Regions from separate parts of the Bacillus pumilus genome, predicted to be linked through region 1. Evidence: riboswitches for the same ligand, from Rfam matches in the RefSeq annotation. Region 1 holds a riboswitch; the other holds the start of a gene.
What was found. Region 1 has a riboswitch for glycine ahead of gcvT (glycine cleavage system aminomethyltransferase GcvT). Riboswitches for the same ligand answer to the same signal wherever they lie in the genome.
Positions count from the first base shown of each region.

Region 2: another riboswitch for glycine. It lies ahead of CKW02_RS19565 (amino acid permease); the one in region 1 lies ahead of gcvT (glycine cleavage system aminomethyltransferase GcvT).

Region 1 is NZ_LT906438.1:2,214,565-2,224,625, forward strand. Features, by position in the region: gene gcvPA (aminomethyl-transferring glycine dehydrogenase subunit GcvPA) at 1-778, opposite strand, end outside; gene gcvT (glycine cleavage system aminomethyltransferase GcvT) at 795-1,892, opposite strand; glycine riboswitch at 1,997-2,093, opposite strand; glycine riboswitch at 2,097-2,204, opposite strand; gene CKW02_RS11305 (DEAD/DEAH box helicase) at 2,455-4,125, shown strand; gene CKW02_RS11310 (YqhG family protein) at 4,140-4,937, shown strand; gene CKW02_RS11315 (anti-repressor SinI family protein) at 5,120-5,284, shown strand; gene sinR (transcriptional regulator SinR) at 5,318-5,668, shown strand; gene tasA (biofilm matrix protein TasA) at 5,722-6,522, opposite strand; gene sipW (signal peptidase I SipW) at 6,580-7,152, opposite strand; gene tapA (amyloid fiber anchoring/assembly protein TapA) at 7,204-7,731, opposite strand; gene CKW02_RS11340 (DUF3889 domain-containing protein) at 8,031-8,309, shown strand; gene CKW02_RS11345 (YqzE family protein) at 8,343-8,537, opposite strand; gene CKW02_RS11350 (competence type IV pilus minor pilin ComGG) at 8,597-8,980, opposite strand; gene comGF (competence type IV pilus minor pilin ComGF) at 8,977-9,507, opposite strand; gene comGE (competence type IV pilus minor pilin ComGE) at 9,416-9,733, opposite strand; gene comGD (competence type IV pilus minor pilin ComGD) at 9,717-10,061, opposite strand, start outside.
Region 2 is NZ_LT906438.1:3,741,756-3,751,816, reverse strand. Features, by position in the region: gene CKW02_RS19575 (MFS transporter) at 1-343, opposite strand, end outside; gene CKW02_RS19570 (LacI family DNA-binding transcriptional regulator) at 784-1,803, opposite strand; glycine riboswitch at 2,068-2,147, shown strand; gene CKW02_RS19565 (amino acid permease) at 2,310-3,656, shown strand; gene CKW02_RS19560 (DUF3169 family protein) at 3,703-4,383, opposite strand; gene CKW02_RS19555 (helix-turn-helix transcriptional regulator) at 4,380-4,586, opposite strand; gene CKW02_RS19550 (NUDIX hydrolase) at 4,758-5,381, shown strand; gene CKW02_RS19545 (DUF4188 domain-containing protein) at 5,393-5,875, opposite strand; gene CKW02_RS19540 (PadR family transcriptional regulator) at 5,880-6,431, opposite strand; gene CKW02_RS19535 (hypothetical protein) at 6,629-7,531, shown strand; gene CKW02_RS19530 (beta-glucoside-specific PTS transporter subunit IIABC) at 7,880-9,739, shown strand; gene CKW02_RS19525 (glycoside hydrolase family 1 protein) at 9,744-10,061, shown strand, end outside.

The DNA.
Region 1 (10,061 bases):
CAATGTCTGCTCCAAGTTTTCCTGGCGGCGTCAGTAACCCGAGTGCAAGTGGATTACTAGAGACAACGAACAGACTTTTCCCTTTATGCGCAATAGGTTCAATGTCTTTTAACGGTTCGACGACACCAAAAAAGTTTGGATATTGCACAAGAACTGCTGCTGTATCTTCGCAGACAGCCTTTTCTAATGCTGCTAGGTCCGTCTGCCCTTTTTTCGCAGGCACTTCAACAACTTCGATGTGCTGTCCTTTGGCGTATGTTTTTAGCACGGCTCTTGCTTCAGGGTGAACCGTTTCAGAAACAACCACTTTTTTCTTTTTTGTATGTCCAGCAGCTAGCATTGCCGCTTCAGCTAATGCTGTCCCGCCATCATACATCGAGGAGTTAGCAAGATCCATACCTGTCAGCTCAGCAATCATTGTTTGAAATTCAAAAATGGCTTGTAGTTCACCTTGCGAAATCTCCGGCTGATAAGGTGTGTATGCTGTATAAAATTCAGAACGTGAGATGACATGATCCACAATGACAGGCTGGTAATGATCATATACACCGGCACCAAGAAACGATGCATAGGAGACCGTATCTTTATTCTTTGCAGCTAATCGGGATAATTCCCTTACAAGCTCTGTTTCAGATGCGGCTGCTTTAATGTTGTATGCTCCTTTAAATCTCACTTTTTCTGGGATATCTGAAAAAAGCTCATCAATCGACTGAACGCCGATGACATCCAGCATTTCTTTTTGATCTTGCTCGGTTTGCGGCAAATACCTATGCTTCATCCTCTATTCCCCCTCGTTATTTGGCTCTTTTATAAAATGGTGTTGCGACGATTTTCGCTTTTAGACGTTTTTTGCGAACTTGTACTTCTATCTCTGTTCCAAGCTGCGCCTGAGAAGATTCAATTAAAGCAAGCCCGACATTTTTCTTTAATGTTGGGGACTGTGTGCCCGTTGTGACTACCCCAATCTGCTTTTCTCCTGAAAAGACCGGATAGTCTGTGCGCGGAATCCCTTTATCTATCATTTCAATGCCGACAAGCTTTCGCTTCGGCCCTTCTTCTTTTTGCTTCTTGAGCGCTTCTTTGCCAATAAAATTGGCTTCTTTATCCGTTTTGACAGCAAAGCCAATCCCGCCTTCTAATGGAGAGATATCCTTTGATAGCTCCTGCCCATAAAGCGGAAGTCTTGCTTCAAATCTCAAGGTGTCACGTGCACCGAGCCCGCACGGTATTAATCCTTTTGGTGCGCCTGCTTTTAATAAAGCCGACCAAATGTGGACCGCATCTTCTGACTGGCAATAGATTTCAAAGCCGTCTTCTCCTGTGTAGCCAGTTCTTGAAACAAGCACCTCTTTTTGAGCAACCTCAGCTCTTGATAAAAATGTAAATGGCTTGAGCGATGTCACTTCTTCATCCGCCACATCTTTCATGATGTCAGCGGCAAGAGGTCCTTGAAGGGCTAGCAAGGCGATTTGATCAGAGACATTTTGGATCAATACGTCGTTCTCACCTTGATGCTGAAGCAGCCACTCCACATCTTTTTCGATATTTGATGCATTAATGACAAGCAAATAATCGTTCTTTTCTTTTTGGTAGACGAGCAGATCATCCACTGTCCCGCCATCTTCATAGCACATGGCTGTATATAGTGCCTTGCCGTCTGTCAGCTTAGACACATCATTGGTTAATAACCTTTGTAAAAAAGGAAGGGCATCTTGACCTTTGATTTCCACCTCACCCATGTGAGACACATCAAAAAGCCCTGCCTTTGTTCGAACAGCTTCGTGCTCTTCTTTAATGGAAGAAAATTGGACAGGTAATTCCCAGCCCCCGAAGTCAATGGTTTTTGCGCCAAACGTTTCATACGCATGAAAAAGCGGTGTTCGTTTCAACATCAATCGTTTCCCCCTTTTTTCTTTCAGTGCAGATCACAAGCTGAATTTTCAGAAAAAAATCACAGCAAAAAAGGACAGAGCGCTCCCTTTTATCAAAAAGAAGTCTCTGTCCTTGCACCTGAAAGTTTACAGCACAACATCATTGTGCGTTTTCCCCTTTGGTGGTTTGCTAAAAAAACGATGAGCAAACACTCTCCAGAGTTGCGTCCGGTAAGAGTACTTTTGCCTGAGAGATTCACTGAAACGAATCAGCTTGCTCCTTCGGCGCCTGCCAGTGCTAAATAACCGCCAAGTCTCTCCCCATACCATCATCCGCTCATATTCTTCACATTTATTGGACATACTATCAAAATGGGTGACTTATTTGCTAGATCACTTACCAACATCCTACCATTAGAAACGGATGAAGAGCAACAGAAAAATCATTAACATTTTTTAAACAACCATTCATTATCGTTCGCTTTTATTCAAATATCTAGTCTTTTCAAGACCTCTTAAAAAATGAAGCGTTTAAATACAGAACAATTTTATCCCCAACCTACTAGAAAGGCAGGCGACCACATTGAATATTCAAACGATTTTTGATCAGGATTGGGCAAGTGAATTTCAGCAGCGGCTTGCAGCAGACGGCCCCTGGGCGAACTGGGAAATGTACCGTTTAGCGACGCAGGTCCAAAAAGTCACAGCCATTGATTCATTTGAAGGACTGCAAGCTCCTGCCCATCTGCCTGCATTCACGCCTTTAAAACATCAGCTTGAAGTAGCCAGAAGAGTCGTAGAAGAGATGAACGGAAAAGCCATTTTAGCAGATGAAGTGGGACTTGGAAAAACCGTAGAAGCAGGACTTATTATCAAAGAATACATGATTCGTGGACTTGCCAAAAAAATTCTCATACTCGTCCCCGCCTCTCTCGTATCTCAATGGGTACAGGAGCTGCGGACGAAATTTTATATTGATGCTGTCGAACAAAAAAAGAGCTACGTGTGGGAGCAGTGTGACGTCGTGGTTTCCTCCATTGATACAGCCAAAAGGCAGCCGCATCGAGACACTATTTTATCCATTGCCTACGATATGGTCATTATTGATGAAGCACACAAACTGAAAAACAATAAAACGAAAAACTATGAATTTGTGAGAAATCTAAATAAGAAATTCTGCTTGCTGCTGACAGCGACGCCTATCCAAAACCGTATTGGAGAAATATTTAATCTTGTCTCCCTTCTGAAGCCAGGTCACCTAGGGAATGAACATCAGTTTAAAGATGTCTTTGCCAAAAAGGATTTACAGCTAGAAGACCATGATCGTTTAAAACAGCTTGTGAATAAAGTGATGATTCGTAACCGAAGGCAAGACACGGGCATTGAGTGGACAAAACGGCATGTCAAAACGATTTCCATTGATTTCTCTCCGACGGAACAAGCATTATATGATGAAATCTGCAAGCTGAAAGAGAACCCGTCCTATACTAAACACATGTTTTCCATCATGACCTTGGAACGAGAATGCTGTTCAAGTCGCGAGGCGGTCTATATGACAATTAAAAAAATGCAGGAAGATGAAAAACATATCCTTGGATCCTCTGCTATAGCGCAAATTATGGAGAAAATCAATCAAGTGCAGCAAAACACAAAGGCGCTTGAAGTCGTTAGGCTTATTCAACAGTTAAATGAAAAAGTCATTATTTTCACCAAATACCGCGCGACACAAATTTATTTACAATGGTTTCTTCAGCAAAATGGCATCAGCTCCGTTCCTTTTCGGGGCGGCTTTAAGCGGGGCAAAAAGGATTGGATGAAAGATTTATTTAGAGAACGGGCGCAAGTGTTAATTGCTACAGAAGCCGGCGGCGAAGGAATCAACCTTCAGTTTTGTAACCAAATCATCAACTACGATCTTCCGTGGAACCCGATGCGTTTAGAACAGCGGATTGGACGTATCCACCGCCTTGGACAAGAGCGAGATGTCCACATTTACAATATGGCAACTAACGGTACCGTTGAGGAACACATCTTAAAGCTTTTATATGAAAAAATTCAGCTGTTTGAAAACGTCATTGGCGATCTAGATGATATTTTAACGCGAATCGATATCAAAGATGCCGAATCAGAACTGCATCAGATTCTCTTTCAGCACGAATCAGACGGTGACATGAAAAAGAAATTAACTCAGTTTGCTTCCTATTTAACAGAAGCAAAAACACCGCTTTTAGAAAAAAGACAGCAAGGCTCATAAAGGAGAGTTGATCAATGAAGCAGCGTGACATACATACCTTTCTTCTCCGTTTCTTTCAGGCAAATCAATGCGACATACTAGAAGAAAGTGCTGGACATATGACCGTACAACTAACCATCGATATGGATAAATTGATTATGAACCGCCCTTTTTATTGGCACTGGCTTGAAAAAACTGGTGGTGTTCCGGAGCCGCGGCAATTGACCCTCATCACCGATCAAAAAAAAGTGGATGATACCATTGAGGGTGAATTTATCCACTTCGGCTCCCCTCGTTTATTTCAAATTTTCGAAGCTGTCAAACAGCAGGGCCGATTTATCCGTCTCTATGAACGAGTCACCCCTCTCATGGCCAACCAGATCGCACTCGAGCCCTGGCTTGGTCTCAATGTGAAAATTTCTTATCTCGCAGATCGAAAGAAGGATAAGCTTTTATCACTAGGACTTCATCTAATACGCGGAGAAGTCGTTGAACAATTTCAAGAAAAGCTGGAAACCCGTGAGCTGTCATCTCAAATTCCCGATTACTGCTTTACGATGAGTACAATGATCAAGCCAGAAAGCGGCGTCAAACGGCTCTACAGTTTAATGGAGCATTACGCCCATGAGGAACCAGATGATTGGGCGGTAAGAGCTGTTCAAAAATGGAAAGAAGACACTGAACTTTTAAACCAATTTTATGAAGGGACTTCAGACACGTCTGTAGAATATGAAATAGAAAGACAAGCACTCAAAACTTTATACGAACCAAAAATCAGTCTAACGATTGAAAATGGCGGACTTTTTTACTTACAGCAAAAAAGAGGAGGTTGACCTATAGGTCCCCTCCCTTTCATGTGACGTACAATTTTCGATCAGCCAAAAGCAACGTTTGTCTGTTTGTATTGGGCGGAAAAATGACGCAAGCAAACTATGAGGTCTTACCACCTGTGTCTTTCCATTTCATGCGTTAAGTGCCTGAAATACATGATTCAGTATTTTAGGAGGGTATTTGTATGGAAAAGAAAACGAACATATTAGACAGTGAATGGGTTCAATTATTACTTGAAGCTCGTAAAGCAGGGCTAACAGTAGAAGAAGTCCGTCAATTCCTCAAATCAAGTGAAAAGTCCTCTGAGTCTCACCCTCTGGTAAGAAGTCATTCTATCAAACCTTTCTGAATGTGCTATAATATCGAAAGGAAGGTGATGACATTGATTGGCCAGCGTATTAAACAATACCGCAATGAAAAAGGCTACTCACTATCAGAACTGGCCGAAAAGGCTGGGGTAGCGAAGTCTTATTTAAGCTCAATAGAAAGAAACTTGCAAACAAACCCCTCCATTCAATTTCTTGAAAAAGTCTCCGCTGTTCTGGACGTCTCGGTTCATACACTGTTACACGAAAAAGATGAAACCGAATACGATGGTCAATTAGATAGTGAATGGGAAAAACTAGTTCGAGATGCAATGACATCAGGGGTTTCGAAAAAGCAATTTCGTGAATTTTTAGATTATCAAATCTGGAGAAAAAAAGCAAGAAGAGGAGTAAAGCGCACATTTTAGCGCATACTCCTCCAATTGCTATGCAGAACTTGATATCAGTCTAAAGACTGACTTTATTTTTTATCTTCGCTGTGTGCTTTTTCGTTTTCTTTCACGTAGCCTTTTTCATCCGTATGCTTTTTGGGATTGATCGTTAAACCATTCCACTGAGTCGCTTCGAAGGAAAGATCAATTTGAATCGCATCGCCTTGGTATTTATTTTGGATATAGTGACCAGCTTTATCCTTCGTCTGGTCATTGACAAATTCAATGATCATTTCCATTTTATCGTAATCAAACGGGTTCTTTGGTATGCCGTCATACTCTGGAGCCACTGTTCCATCAACAGTTGCTACATTAATCTTCCCACTTTCATGTAAAAACTTCTCATCGACGGCATGACGAAGCTTTTCAAATGCAGTCTGATCCTGTTTTGCCGTTAGTTCATGCAAGTCAAGCAGGTTTGCAGCATCTAAGATAATATTTTTCGGATAACCATTTCCACCTTCGGCTCCAACCGTCAGAACACTCACCTGAAACTGACTGAGAAATTCTTCAGCTGTATTCTTACCGCCATTTTTCGAGGAAGCTCCATCTTGAAACTGGCTGTAATCAAGACTCATCAGCACTTGATTGATCGCAAGTGATCCTTTATTTTCAAAATTAAATTCTTTCTTGATGCGATCACCAGGTTTTAAGTTTGAAAGGTTGATGGCGCCGGAGTTCTCTTTTGCAGATAAATCCAGCTCTCCTGTCGAGTAGACCGCATTTGCCGTTTCTACATCGTTAAACGCCGCCCATGTCCCCCCACCAATTAATGCCAGGCCTAAAGCCCCTGATAATACACCTAAACGAATTGATCTTTTCTTTGCCATGAATGAACCCCCTAATAAATTGTTTTATTGAAACCTAATTAGGTTACAAACGAAAATTTAAGCTTGTTCCTCTGACATCTGTAAATCGGCCGTGTGTCTTCGGTGTTTTGCAGCGCCTACAAAATGAAGAGTCGAATAAACGAGCAGCATCACACCTGGTATAATGAGCAGCAACGCGGTTCCAGCCGAAGTCCCTGCATACGAAAGAAGCTTTCCTGCATATGGAATGGTCACACCCGTATACTGCGCAGCCACCTGATCCGCTTTTACTAGCGTGCCGTCCTGATACATATTGTGGTCACCTTTCGTCTCAAAGGCTTTATTTGCTCCCTTTCCTTTCACCCCAACAATTCGGTGGGTCACATAAGACTGGTCCTGCTTCGTTTGAAATGTGATAATATCCCCTTTTTTAAGTGCCTCCGGTGAAGTCACTTCTTTTACGACAATGAGTGAGCCAGTCGAAAATTCTGGTTCCATTGAGCCAGATAATACTTGCTTGAATTGATAACCGAAAATTTGAGGATCTCCCCCTGTAGTTCTTGATGACAATACGACAATAATACATGCAATCATCACCGTGAACACCACCACATAAAGAATACTTCCAGACATCTTCATCCATTTCTTCATGACCTCTTCTCCCCTTCGCCTATCATTGTTTCATTTAGAAGACAGCTCCATTTAGGATGCCTTTTCTTGACACTTTGCGAGCTGCATATGTTTAGACCATATAAATGCTTCTCCAGATCCTTCAAAACCTTTAGGGTAATAGATTTTAAACACATAGATTCCATTCGTTTTTGCTTTATCTGTCGTGACAGTCGTTGTTTGTTGAGAAAGAAGGGACTGTATAGAGCCTTTTTCAAGAATATGACCATCTTGTAACGGCTTCTGCTCACTTTTCACTTTATGTAATTCCCATTTCCATTCAGAGTGTGCAATAGGTTGTCCACTATTTTTTAATGTCATGCTCAAGCTTTGAGGCGCGCAGACTGTTCTTTTGATCATCGTTTGATCAATGAGCTCCAAATGACTTCTATCCCATTTGGAAGTCTGACAATGCTGGTCCGTCTGTTCAAAATTTTCGCATGTTTTCATGACAAAATTTGAGTGCTCAATATCGTTAAAAGAAGCGTTCGTTTTTGAGATCAAGAGTGACGTGAAAATCAAACAAATGGCACAAAAAAGTACAAAGAACGACTGTTTCATTCATTCTCCAACTCCTTGAACGATTGTTCTTTAATAAGAACGATTACATACAGTATAAGGAAATACCTATAAAACCCAAAACGTCAAATTAGTCCATTTTGTTCTTAAACAAGAATGATTACGAGAAAATTCTTCCATTTTCTCATTCTTTCGCCGTATTCAATATTTTTTTGTGTGACATTTGTACTTCTTAAAAATTTACATAAAAGTGCAGCATTTGGTCAGAATAATAGCAGGTGAGGTGATGTGAAGTGAAATATGGAAAGATGATAATCATGCTCAGTTTACTGTTGGGTCCTATGATACAAGACGCCAATCCTGCGGATGCGAGAGGTTTCACTGCCGCCGCAGATCAATGGGAAACGCGGGCAGTCAAAGAAGCAAAGAAACGATATCCGCTAACGCAAGTCTTATTCAAACAAAAAGTATGGGACCGTCATCGTGAGAAGGAATCTGTGAAACAGTATCATATTACGTTAAAAGACCACACCAAAGAATTTGGGGTATTTGTCACTATTTCTTATAACCCTTACTCAAACAAGGTCAATAAAGTGATTGTTGTGGAAGAATACAGCTAATGGGGCATAAAAAAACCGCCTGCTGGCGGCTTTTTACTTTTGTCGATGTCGCTTACGTTTTTTTAGCATCATTGAAAACCCAAACGGCAGAACCCCAAATAAACGCTGTGAAAATGGCGGTTTCGTTTCCATTCTCTCTTGTTTATGTTCTTTCCGTTCGTCACGTGGTGTATTCATATATTTAATGATTTCCTGTGTCATATATTTTACATAGTCATTTGTTTTCAAGCACATTCACCTCTTCTTTCTTCAAGTGTTACCAGGAAGAGGATCATTTTATACACTGGCTATTCACGGTTTGCCCATTTCATGATTTCACGGGTCTTCCAATTCAGCACGAGTTCCCGTTCATCTGATAAACCATCTTTTGTTTTCACCCTGACTAACATGTGGATACGCTTTTTCTTTTGATCGCATGTTATCTTCTTTAATGTCACGCGGCCTTCTTCAGTGTGAATATGAGTTTGCTGCTGTTCACACAAACGATGGAATGTACGGGCAGCTTCACTCGCACCCACCCTGAAAAGCTGCTGTTTTTTATAAAACGAAATCGTCAGCTCTGCACTTCTCAGCTCTTTTTGAAACCCTATCGTCATCGCCCCTAGGATCAAGAGAAAAAATAGAATTGCAGCCAGTACATGCGGATAGATAAATCCTCCTTCCCTTTTCACGATGTAGGAACCACCCCTTTATATATGAAAAAAACAGCTTCATACACCTTACCAGACTCATCTGTGACTTTAAGGATAGCTCTATGCTGATTTGTTCTCACGCGAAATTCTTTCACCTTTTGCAATAAAGGGAGATGGCCTGCTTGATCCATTCGCTTCCGAAGCATCTCTTGATATGGCTCAATCGTTACGACTCGCCCTTGATCAGATACATACTCTAACGCTTTACCTCCTTGCACCGATCGAACAGCCGTTGCTCGGCTTAATTCCTCATCTAATTGCAGAACAGTCTGTTTCCACTCCATTTGCGAAAATCGGTTAATCTCTTCAAAAGGACGGGCTTTCTCAGCTGTAGAAAAGATCAGTACACAGCCAAAAGAAAGGAACAAAAATAGCTGCAATTGCCATAAAGCCTGGACAAAGGTAAAACCTTGTTCACCGTTCAGCAACCTGGTGAAAGCATATGGTCTGCTTTTTTTGTATGTTGTATGATACACATCCCTTCTCTTTACTCCAATTGAATACATATGTGATGTCGCCTCGCTTCTTTTTGACAGAAGATTTTGTACCCTCTATGAACGATTCATTCATCTGTTCATGCAAAATTTGATAAGCCTCAAGTTTGGCTCTTACTTCATTTTTCCCTATTATGATTTTTTCATAGGCCGGCATAAGCACAAGGGCTGCAAATAGGAAGATATGACAAGCAAACAGCGCTTCTATCGTACTAAACCCTCTATTGCTTTTGAACATGGATTCGCCCGCTTCCTAAATAGATCGTGAGCTTATACGTTTGACTGCCAAATTGAATGATGAGAGACCCGCCGCTGCTTGGATGTCCGTTTACATTAAAATAGATACCTTGTGGAAATGTAGAAGCCTGAATGCTTCCCTTTTGTTGCTGAAAAGAAGCAATGACTTCGCCATCCTTTTGATCGATTACTTGATACGATACATGTGGCGGATGGAATTCAACATATACACGTGTTTTTTTGACAAATGCAGTATTAGCAGCCAATTGAAAATCTTGTTTCATGATGTTCACTTGTTTTTTGGCTTCAGCGTCTTCTATTAAATTTGG
Region 2 (10,061 bases), 1.5 Mb from region 1:
CCGAATCAAGTAACGAGTTTGCAATCCCAGCAGAAATCGCAAAGATAAATGCTAGTGTATAACTCGTTGTCGTTGGAATACCGATTAAGAATAATAAGTAAAGAAAGTTTCCTGTAATAATGACAGGCTTACGTCCCCAGCGGTCGGCTAACCGGCCTGAGAAAAAGAGAGCAACCAGTTTACCAATTCCGATCGCCGATACAAGCAAGCTGATTTTCGGAATATCCACATGGTAGCGTTCAGATAAGCTGTCCATGTTGGAAGCTACAATAATATTGATCATGCCGAGCATGAAGTAGTTTAAATACATGCCAACAGACGATTTAATATAAGGATTTTTCATGTTCCCACTCCTATATTTGAAACCCCTTTAGGGTCAAATTCTTGTATACCCTTTGTTATTTCCTTAAAAGTAAATAATATGATGCCCATCACAACACCCCTTGTGTAATTGATGAAAAAAATAATGAATATTCATCTGTTTTTCAATTAAGTACATCGTTCTACTAAAACCTAAAAATAAAAATAGAATTGATAAGAAAGTAAATCTTCATAATTTGATCAGAATCAGAAAATTCCACTTTTAACTGATGTTGATTAAAAAAACGATACTCTGAAATAGGTATAACGATATACTAAAAGAAGCAACGAGATAAATATACTCCTGTGTTTTAAATGTGTCAAGTTTATGACTTTGTGATTTAAAAAAATAAAAATGAAACAAAGAAATAGTTGACTTGATCAATAAAAAAAGAGAATTGCTGCATGCAATTCTCTTTTTCATCATGAGGGAGCGGTTTCTCTAATATGAAGTTGAGGCTTTAATATCAATCTCTGCAGCTCTTCATCCTGTTCGTTCATTTTATGATATAAAAGGTTCGCTGCTTTTACCCCGATGGATCGGGGGAAGGAGGAAACAGTGGTGAGCGGCGGATGGTACATCTCCGCTTCAGGAACATTATCGAATCCAACCACATCGATATCTTCACCAGGCTTAATGTCACGAGCTGATAGTTCTTGAATGACCCCAAATGCGACTAGATCACTAAAACAAAAAATAGCAGTAGGAGGCTCAGGCTGATCAATCACTTGGGCAAGCGCTTCTTTCCCGCCTTCACGAGTAGGTTCTATGTCAATAATAAGAGAATCATCAATCATCAGATTTTCTTCGTCATGGGCTTTTTTGAAACCTTTCATCCGCTCAATCCAAGTCGATGAGGTCTTGATGCCGCCTAAGAAGGCGATACGCCGATGTCCCTTTTGAAGAAGATGACGAATCGCCATCCAAGCACCTTGTTCATAATCAACGCCGACATAGTCACATTGCACATCTGATAATTCACGATTTGCCAGTACTTTTGGGGTGCGAATTTGATTTAATTGTTTGACCGTTCGTGCAGAGCTTTTTGAAGCTGGGTTTAAAATAATCCCGCCCACTCGGTGCTCTACCATTGTGGAAATGAGCCGCTCCTGTTTATCGACACTGTCAAAGGTCGTACCAAGTAAAACAGTATAGCCTAGTGATTCAAGCGTGGTTTGCACGCCAATTAAAAACTCAGAAATAAAGGTGTTAGAAATATCCGTGACAATCACACCAACGATATTTGAGCTTTTTGACCGCATGTTGGCAGCAACGCGGTCGTATACGTATCCTAAGTCCTCCATGGATTGCAGTACTTTTTTTCGAGTGGCTTCAGAGATTCTAGGATTATTTCGAACAACAAGTGATGCCGTTGAAGTCGAAACACCGGCATGCTTGGCGACTTCCTGTAATGTGACACGCTGTTTGTTCATTTTTTTCATTTGTTTTCACCAACTTCCATGGATTTCCTAACTTTGTTCTTGATCAAGAGGGATTTCTCCAGCAAACGAGCCGAACATCTTTTGATTTATTATACATGAATCAAGAGGGATTGATGAAGTGAAGTTATATGGCTACCACCGTCAATCATAAAAGATTTCCATTGACAGCTTTCTTTTAGAGGCGTAAAATATGAAATTATTCAGAAATAGCAACATTTTAATTAAATAACGAAGGCTATGAATGCTGTGGGTCACACTATGGCAGGAGCAGCTTCTGGAGAGACCGCATGAATGTGCGGCGCCGAAGGGTTCACAATCTCAGGCAAAAGGACAGAAGAGTACGAAATATTGTATTTGTAGTGCATGGATGACGCCGTGTATTGCTTTTCGCTATTTTGCTATTCTTTTATGACCGAGAGATTGGAGCGCATCCAATCTCTTTTTTTATGGACTTTTTGAGAGTTCATTATTTCAGTATAAGATCGTGTCGTAGGAGGGCGTTAGCATTGGAACAACAAGAATTGAAACGAGATTTATCAAACCGCCATGTTCAGTTGATTGCAATTGGCGGAACCATTGGAACTGGGCTATTTTTAGGCTCTGGAAAGGCCATTCAATTGGCAGGTCCATCGATCATTTTTGCTTATTTAATTGTCGGGATGGCGATCTTTTTTGTCATGAGGGCACTTGGTGAACTGCTCTTATCGAAGACAGGCTATCAGTCATTAACCGATATTGCAGAGGACTACCTTGGTCCGTGGGCATCCTTTGTGACAGGGTGGACGTATTGGTTTTGCTGGATTATGACCGCGATGGCGGATGTTATTGCTGTCGGAGTGTATGTGCAGTATTGGTTTGATATCCCGCAATGGATTCCTGCCATCATTTGTTTGTTGATTTTACTAGGGTTTAATTTATTAACGGTGAAGCTTTTCGGAGAAATGGAATTCTGGTTTGCACTTATTAAAGTGATTACGATTCTATTATTGATCGGCGTTGGAATTGTCCTTTTAATCATTGGTTTTCAAACAGATGCAGGACCGGTGACGGTAACGAATCTTTGGTCACACGGCGGACTATTCCCGCATGGTGTCACAGGCTTCTTACTGTCATTCCAAATGGTCATCTTTGCGTATGTGGGAGTGGAACTGGTCGGTGTGTCCGCAGCAGAAACAGCCAATCCACAAAAAAACATCCCGTCTGCGATTAATAAAATTCCATTAAGAATTCTATTTTTCTATGTGGGAGCGATCTTTGTTTTACTATGTATCAACCCATGGACTGAGCTCAGTGCATCAGAAAGTCCTTTTGTAAAAACCTTTGGGCTGATTGGAATTCCAGTAGCAGCGGGACTCATTAATTTTGTTGTCTTGACGTCTGCGGCTTCGGCTTGTAATAGCGGTATGTTCTCGACGAGCCGAATTTTGTATAATCTCAGTCATCAAAAACAGGGCCCATCTTCCTTTGGACGTCTGAATAAGCACGCTGTTCCAAGTAATGCACTATTCGTTTCAACAATTGTGGTATCGGTCGGTGCTCTTTTAAGCAAGCTGATTCCAGAGCAAGCCTTTGGTATTGTCACAACCATCAGTGCCATTTGTTTCATTTGGGTATGGAGTATTATTTTAATTTGCCATTTGAAATATAAAAAAACAAAGCCTGAACTGCATGCAGCATCTACCTTTAAAGCACCGTTCACACCATTTGTAAACATTTGTGTTCTTGTCCTTTTTGCTGCCATTCTTGTGATCATGCTGTTTGCGGATGCAACACGCCCGGCGCTCTTGTTAACACCGGTTTGGTTTGGTTTCTTATTATTGATTTATGCACGAAAGAAACGCCGTGCATCATAATGGACGGAAAAGCACAGCCTTTGCATTGGGCTGTGCTTTTGTTCATTTAACGATTTCTAATCCTGAACATATAATTTGCATTCAAAATGATTAAAACAAGTCCAATCACGATGATTGAGAAGAGTTGAGAGTGATTGGCTCCAAGGGAATACACAATCAGAATAAACATGGCACTGGTCAATAAGATGTTCATCATTTGATACGTGTGAAACAGTCCGCCAAGCATCACATGCTTTTCACCTTCGTCAGAAATAGCGAGCAGCTTTTTACTATAATCTTTGTCAGACGGGCTTGGGAGATTGCGATTAGGGTAGACAAGTTGTAGAACGGATATCGCTACATAAGAACTGATAATGGTGACGATAAATAAAGCAACATTGACGAGAATCAGCCAAATAGGCTGTTCGGTAACGATAGCCATACCGGTGGCAATTATGGACAAAATGGTACTCACCGTATTGGATAAAGTCGAATCAGTAAAGGTGCGATACTGTTTTGCTTCGAGTTCATCCTCTTCATCTCCAGATACCGAAAGAGATACTCTTTTCTTCATACGTGAAATCCCTGAAAAACAATAAACAATCAATACAATCGTCAATCCACTGATGACAAGTGTCGCTTCGAATGCAATATCAAGAAGTGTCATTTCAAATTCGGCAGCCAGCAGACAGTAAGCGCCGAGAAAGCCAAGGAGAGCACCTGAGAGCAGTTTGTATACAGTTTTCATGATAGTTCATCCTCCTCGAATAGAAAAATACGTTCAATGGGTTCCTGAAAAATTCGTGAAAGCTTAACAGCGAGCAAGAGAGACGGCATTAATTCATCGCGTTCCATTAAGCTGATGGTCTGACGAGAAACCTTTGCACGCTTGGCAAGCTCAGTTTGGTTCAAACCATCACGTGCACGAAGCTCTTTTAGCCGATTTTTCATTCTGTCACCTCAATTTTGATCTGAATCTTTCTTTGATTGTAAAACATGTTATTCAAATTGACAAGTAAAGTTGTCAATTTGATAAAAATAATTGTCAGATAAGATCATCTTTCTTCAAAAGGTGAACCATGATACGCTAAAAGAAAGAGAAACAGAAAATAGGTGATGCCCGTGTTCATTGACCAATTAAAAAATGACTTACATCAATCTCAACCGTTATTTATTGGAGAAGAAACAGCGTTCAAAGCTGCAGTCCTTGTCCCTTTGGTGCAAGTAAACGGAGAATGGCATATTTTATTTGAGGTGCGATCGCTCATCATGAGAAAACAGCCGGGAGATATTAGCTTCCCAGGTGGCAAACTCGACGGCAGCGAAACAGCACAGGAAGCTGCATTGCGAGAAACACATGAAGAGCTGGGCATTCCGCCAGAATCGGTGGAGATTCTTGGACAGCTTAGTCCTTACATTGCGTCTCCATCCTTCGTGGTCTACCCATATGTCGGGATCATTGATGAACAAAAAGTGAAACACTCCTTCAATCAAGAAGAAGTAGAAGAGACCTTTACTGTGCCTCTATCATGGCTAAGTCAATATGAGCCGTACCTACATCATGTATCCGTTCAGCCAACTCCTGCTGAGGATTTCCCTTATGAAAAAATCATGAATGGTGAGAAGTACCGCTGGGGAAGCCGTTCGATAGAGGAATGGTTTTATGATTATGAAAACTACACCATTTGGGGATTAACAGCCCGCATATTAAAGCATTTTGTGACCGTTGCAAAAAGAAATTCCTAGAGATTCGCTCTCTAGGAATTTGTTGTTTTCAGCCGTTCTTTCGCTGTTTGTTTTCCTTTACCAATTGGAATAGGCGCTCTCGCTTGGCTCAGTCCATAGGAAGGCATATTCACATAGACAGATTCATACGAGCCGGCTTGAATTTGATAGGTTTCATGATAAATACCCACTGCGTCATTGTTCTGAGCCCTCTGATGGAAGTTCTTCCAAGCCGCCAAATGTTTTTCCATCTTCGCATAAGCCAGAAGGTCATCTGTTGATTTCCAATATTGGATCATCGCTGTCGTACGTAAGCCAAAGTAATTCTCTGTCCCGAGGAAACCAAGCTCATCTTGATGGGTATACAGCTCTTTGATCATGCCAGGCATCGCCATGAACACAGGCATCCATTGATGAACCGCCCAGCGTTTGTTGATCCGCATGCCGATAATAAACACAACAATCGAGTCAGAATTCTCTGTTGTAAATCTGCCAGCACGTATGTCTTTTTTCATTCATTTACCCTTCCTTCTTCATCAAATGGGATGTTTCCACGCACCAATCAATTCCTGCTTGAGCCACTCTTTTTCCGTAATCTAAAGTAAACAGCCAATACTTCGCATCTGCTTCATCTGGATAAAGCTCTTGAATGTTTTCTTCAATCGAAACATAGGTCTCATAACGGATACGAAGCTGCCTTTCATAATCCTGTAGCAGTACCAGCTTTTTCTCAATCGAAAGATATTGACCGAAGAATAACTTTAATAACACTTCATTTCGTTCCGTTGGTAACTGATCGAGAGGCTTTGCCAGCCACTCTCTTAACGTCTCCAGCCCTTTTTCAGTCAGATGATATTCCCGCTTGTCGGAGCGGCCAGACGTAGAAGCGGGTGAAACCTCAGCAAGACCTTCCACGACTATTAACTTTAAAGCTGGATAAATTTGTCCATAACTAATTTTCCAAAAATGATGCAAGCTCTTATCAATTAATTGCTTCACTTCATACCCAGACTTACAATCTGTCGTTAAAATACCTAAAATCGCATACGTCGTATCATTGTATTTTTTCATATCAGCACACCTATCTAAAAGATATATCATTTAGATATATAATAATTGATATTCAGTGGAAAATACAAGCAGGTTTTAAAAAATATATTTTATAAAGGAGGTGAAGAGACAACAGATTTTGTGAATTGGGAAGATGAATCACTCATATAAATTGACATGACGATGGAGAAAAAAATAATGATAGCGGAGGGGGACAAATGAGCAAATCAAAAATTTGGATCATGGCTGTCCTGACGGTACTAGTCATTGGTGCAGTTGGCTGGATAGCATATCAAGCAACCGCAAAAAAGAGTGCACTGAATCACTCCTACGCCTTTGCGTATAAAACAAAAGATCGTGTGAATTGGTTTAAGGTAACGGAGAGAAAAGGGAAAGTAACAGGTCATCTGAATGAAACCATTCTGGAAGAAAATCCGGAAATGCATTATGATCCTAATCTATTTAAAAATAAATATCAATTAACTGGAAAAGTAATTGAAAACGGTTACGAATTTCAAGTGAAGCAAGGAAAAGATACGGCTATATACGAAGTTCATATTGCTGGAAAAGATCTTTCTGTGAAAAAACAAGGTGAAAACAAAAGCACCACATACAAAGCGGTTGATCAAAAAAAGCTAAAGGCGTATCAAAAAGTCATTCAAGATCGATATGATGAACTAATAGATGACTCAGAAAATAGATTTTATGATTATTTAAGAGACTACATCAAGAAAGTAACAGGCGCTTACGGTTATCTGTATACTGCGGAGGATGATTCATACCAACTATTTCTACAAGTAAAGCACATGCATATTGAGTCAGAATGGTCAGGGTCTTTTCTGATGAGAACAGTTCCAGGGGATGGTAGTGAACCTTATAAAGAGACGAAACATAAAGCCGGTGGTGTTTCTGATGGAATCATGTTTGATATCAGTACCTATCCTCAAATCGAAGAGCACAAAACGGGTATTATCGTAGGTTCGACGAATCGAGGTGCAAAATCAATAAAACTTCCTCTGAAAATAGCAGGCGGCACTGTAGAATTTAAACCAGTCACGAAACAGGAATATCAAAAACAATCTGAAGCATTTAAAAAGCAGGCGGAAGAAAAGAAAAAATAGACTGTGTTAAACCAGATGAGTGAGTCAACTTATCTGGTTTTTTTATGGTGGAAATAGTTCTTATTAATGATAAAAGGAAATAGGTGTATAAAAAAAGAGAAAGGCTGCTTCAAGTAATTAAAGAAAAGAAATTTGGGTATATGGACCTTAATAATTTTTAGAAAAATAAATGTTGACGCTTTCATATAATCGATATATACTAAAATCAAATCCAATATTGATAAATTAGACATGTGACTGGTCATGCAGGCAGGATCTAAAAACGATGAATTTCTTTAATTTGTCGTTTTAGGTCCTTTTTTTGTTGCTAAAATATAGGTCTCATGTATGAGAAAAGGGGGAGAAAAAATGGATTACACACAGGTTGCCAAAGACGTTTTACAGCATGTAGGTGGCAAAGAAAACATTGCGCACCTTGAGCACTGTTCAACAAGACTTCGCTTCACACTAATTGATCAGAAAAAAGCAGATGTACCAGCACTAGAAAAAACACCAGGTGTCATAGCTGTCAGAATGTCAGGACAATGCCAAGTGGTCATTGGGAATGACGTCATTGAAGTGTATCAAAAGGTAACAAAATTAATGGGCGGCAGCTCGCCTGGACAAGACGTGCCATCCAATCAGCCAAAAGAAAAAAGAAAAATAGGCACAGTTCTGTTAGATTTCATTGTAGGTGTCTTCCAACCGCTTGTTCCAGCTATCGCAGGCGGAGGGATTTTAAAATCATTTCTTCTCCTTTTCTCTCTATTAGGCTGGATGGATGCAAAGGGTCAAACCTATCAAATATTGAACATGGTAGGGGACGCACCACTTTACTTCCTGCCTTTACTAGTCGCTGTAACGACGGCGAATAAACTAAAGGTAAACCCATTGGTCGCATTATCAGCAGTCGGTGCGCTTCTTCTTCCGAACATGACGGCTATGCTTACTGAAGGTGCGCAATTGCTGTCATTCGACGTGAAAAATATAGCTTATGCGTATCAAGTGTTCCCAGCAATCCTTTCTGTATTGCTGTACGCTCAAATGGAAAAATTCTTTACACGATTTTCACCAAAACCAATTCGGATTTTCTTTGTTCCAATGATGTCATTAGTCATTACTGTACCAGTTACATTACTTCTATTAGGACCGATTGGTTTTACAGCAGGACAAGGTTTTTCATCCATCATTCTTGCAATGTTTAATACAGTAGGATGGGTAGCTGTCGCGATTTTAGCAGCAGTCCTTCCATTCATGGTCGCATCAGGTATGCACAAAGCGATGGTCCCTTATGCAGTCACAACGATGGGTACCCTTGGGAAAGAAGCACTTTATTTGCCAGCATCACTTGCGCATAATATTGCGGAAAGTGGAGCGTGTTTCGCTGTAGCACTACGCACAAAAGACAAGGTACTCAGATCAACAGCCATTTCGGCAGGGATTTCAGCATTTTTTGGTATCACAGAGCCTGCTTTGTATGGTGTGACACTTCAAAATAAGCGAGTCCTTGGAAGTGTCATGATTGGTTCGTTTGTTGGCGGGATCTTCATTGGATTAGTTGGTATACAAGCCTTTGTACTTGTTGGCCCTGGATTAGCAAGTATGTCGATGTTTATATCAGATGAGCTCCCACGAAATCTAATGTTTGCTGTCATTGGAGCAGTCATTTCGTTTATTGTCGCCTTTATCGCTGCTTTTGTATTAGGTAAGGATAAAACAGTAGAAGAAAAGACAAATGATCAAGCGGCATTTGCTGAACAAATTGGAGCAGGTGAAACATTCAAAAGTCCTGTGATAGGTCAAATGATCTCTCTATCTGAAGTAAAAGATGATATTTTCTCTTCAAAGGTCATGGGAGACGGAATTGCCATTGTCCCTTCAGAAGGAGCGCTTTACGCACCAGTAGATGGTGAGGTGACCATGCTGTTCGAAACAAATCATGCACTTGGTATGAAAACGGACCAAGGGGTTGAAGTACTATTCCACATTGGCATTGATACCGTTCAACTGCAAGGACAGTATTTTCATCCAAAAGTGCAGGCAGGAGAACGTGTTCAAGCAGGAGATTTACTGATTGAATTTGATGTAGAAAAAATCATAGCTGCAGGTTATGATCCAGTTACACTTGCTGTCATCACAAATACAGATCAATATGAAATAAAGGTACAGCCATTACAAGAGGTCAATCGTCAAGATACATTGATGGTTGTCACACAATTAGGAGGCTAAACATATGACAACAATTAAAGGTTTTCCAAAAGGGTTTTTATGGGGCGGCGCAATTGCCGCCAACCAGGCAGAAGGCGCCTGGAATATAGATGGAAAGGGACCATCAGTTGCAGATATTGCAATGTATCGTTCCAATTTAAGTGTAGAAGATTATGAAGGACATCTTGCTGTGACTTCTGAAAATATAGAACGTGCAATAAAAGACCCAGATGATAAAAAGTACCCTAAACGCAGAGGGGTTGATTTCTATCACCACTATAAAGAGGATTTGGCTCTATTTGCTGAAATGGGCTTTAAAACACTTCGCATTTCTATTGCGTGG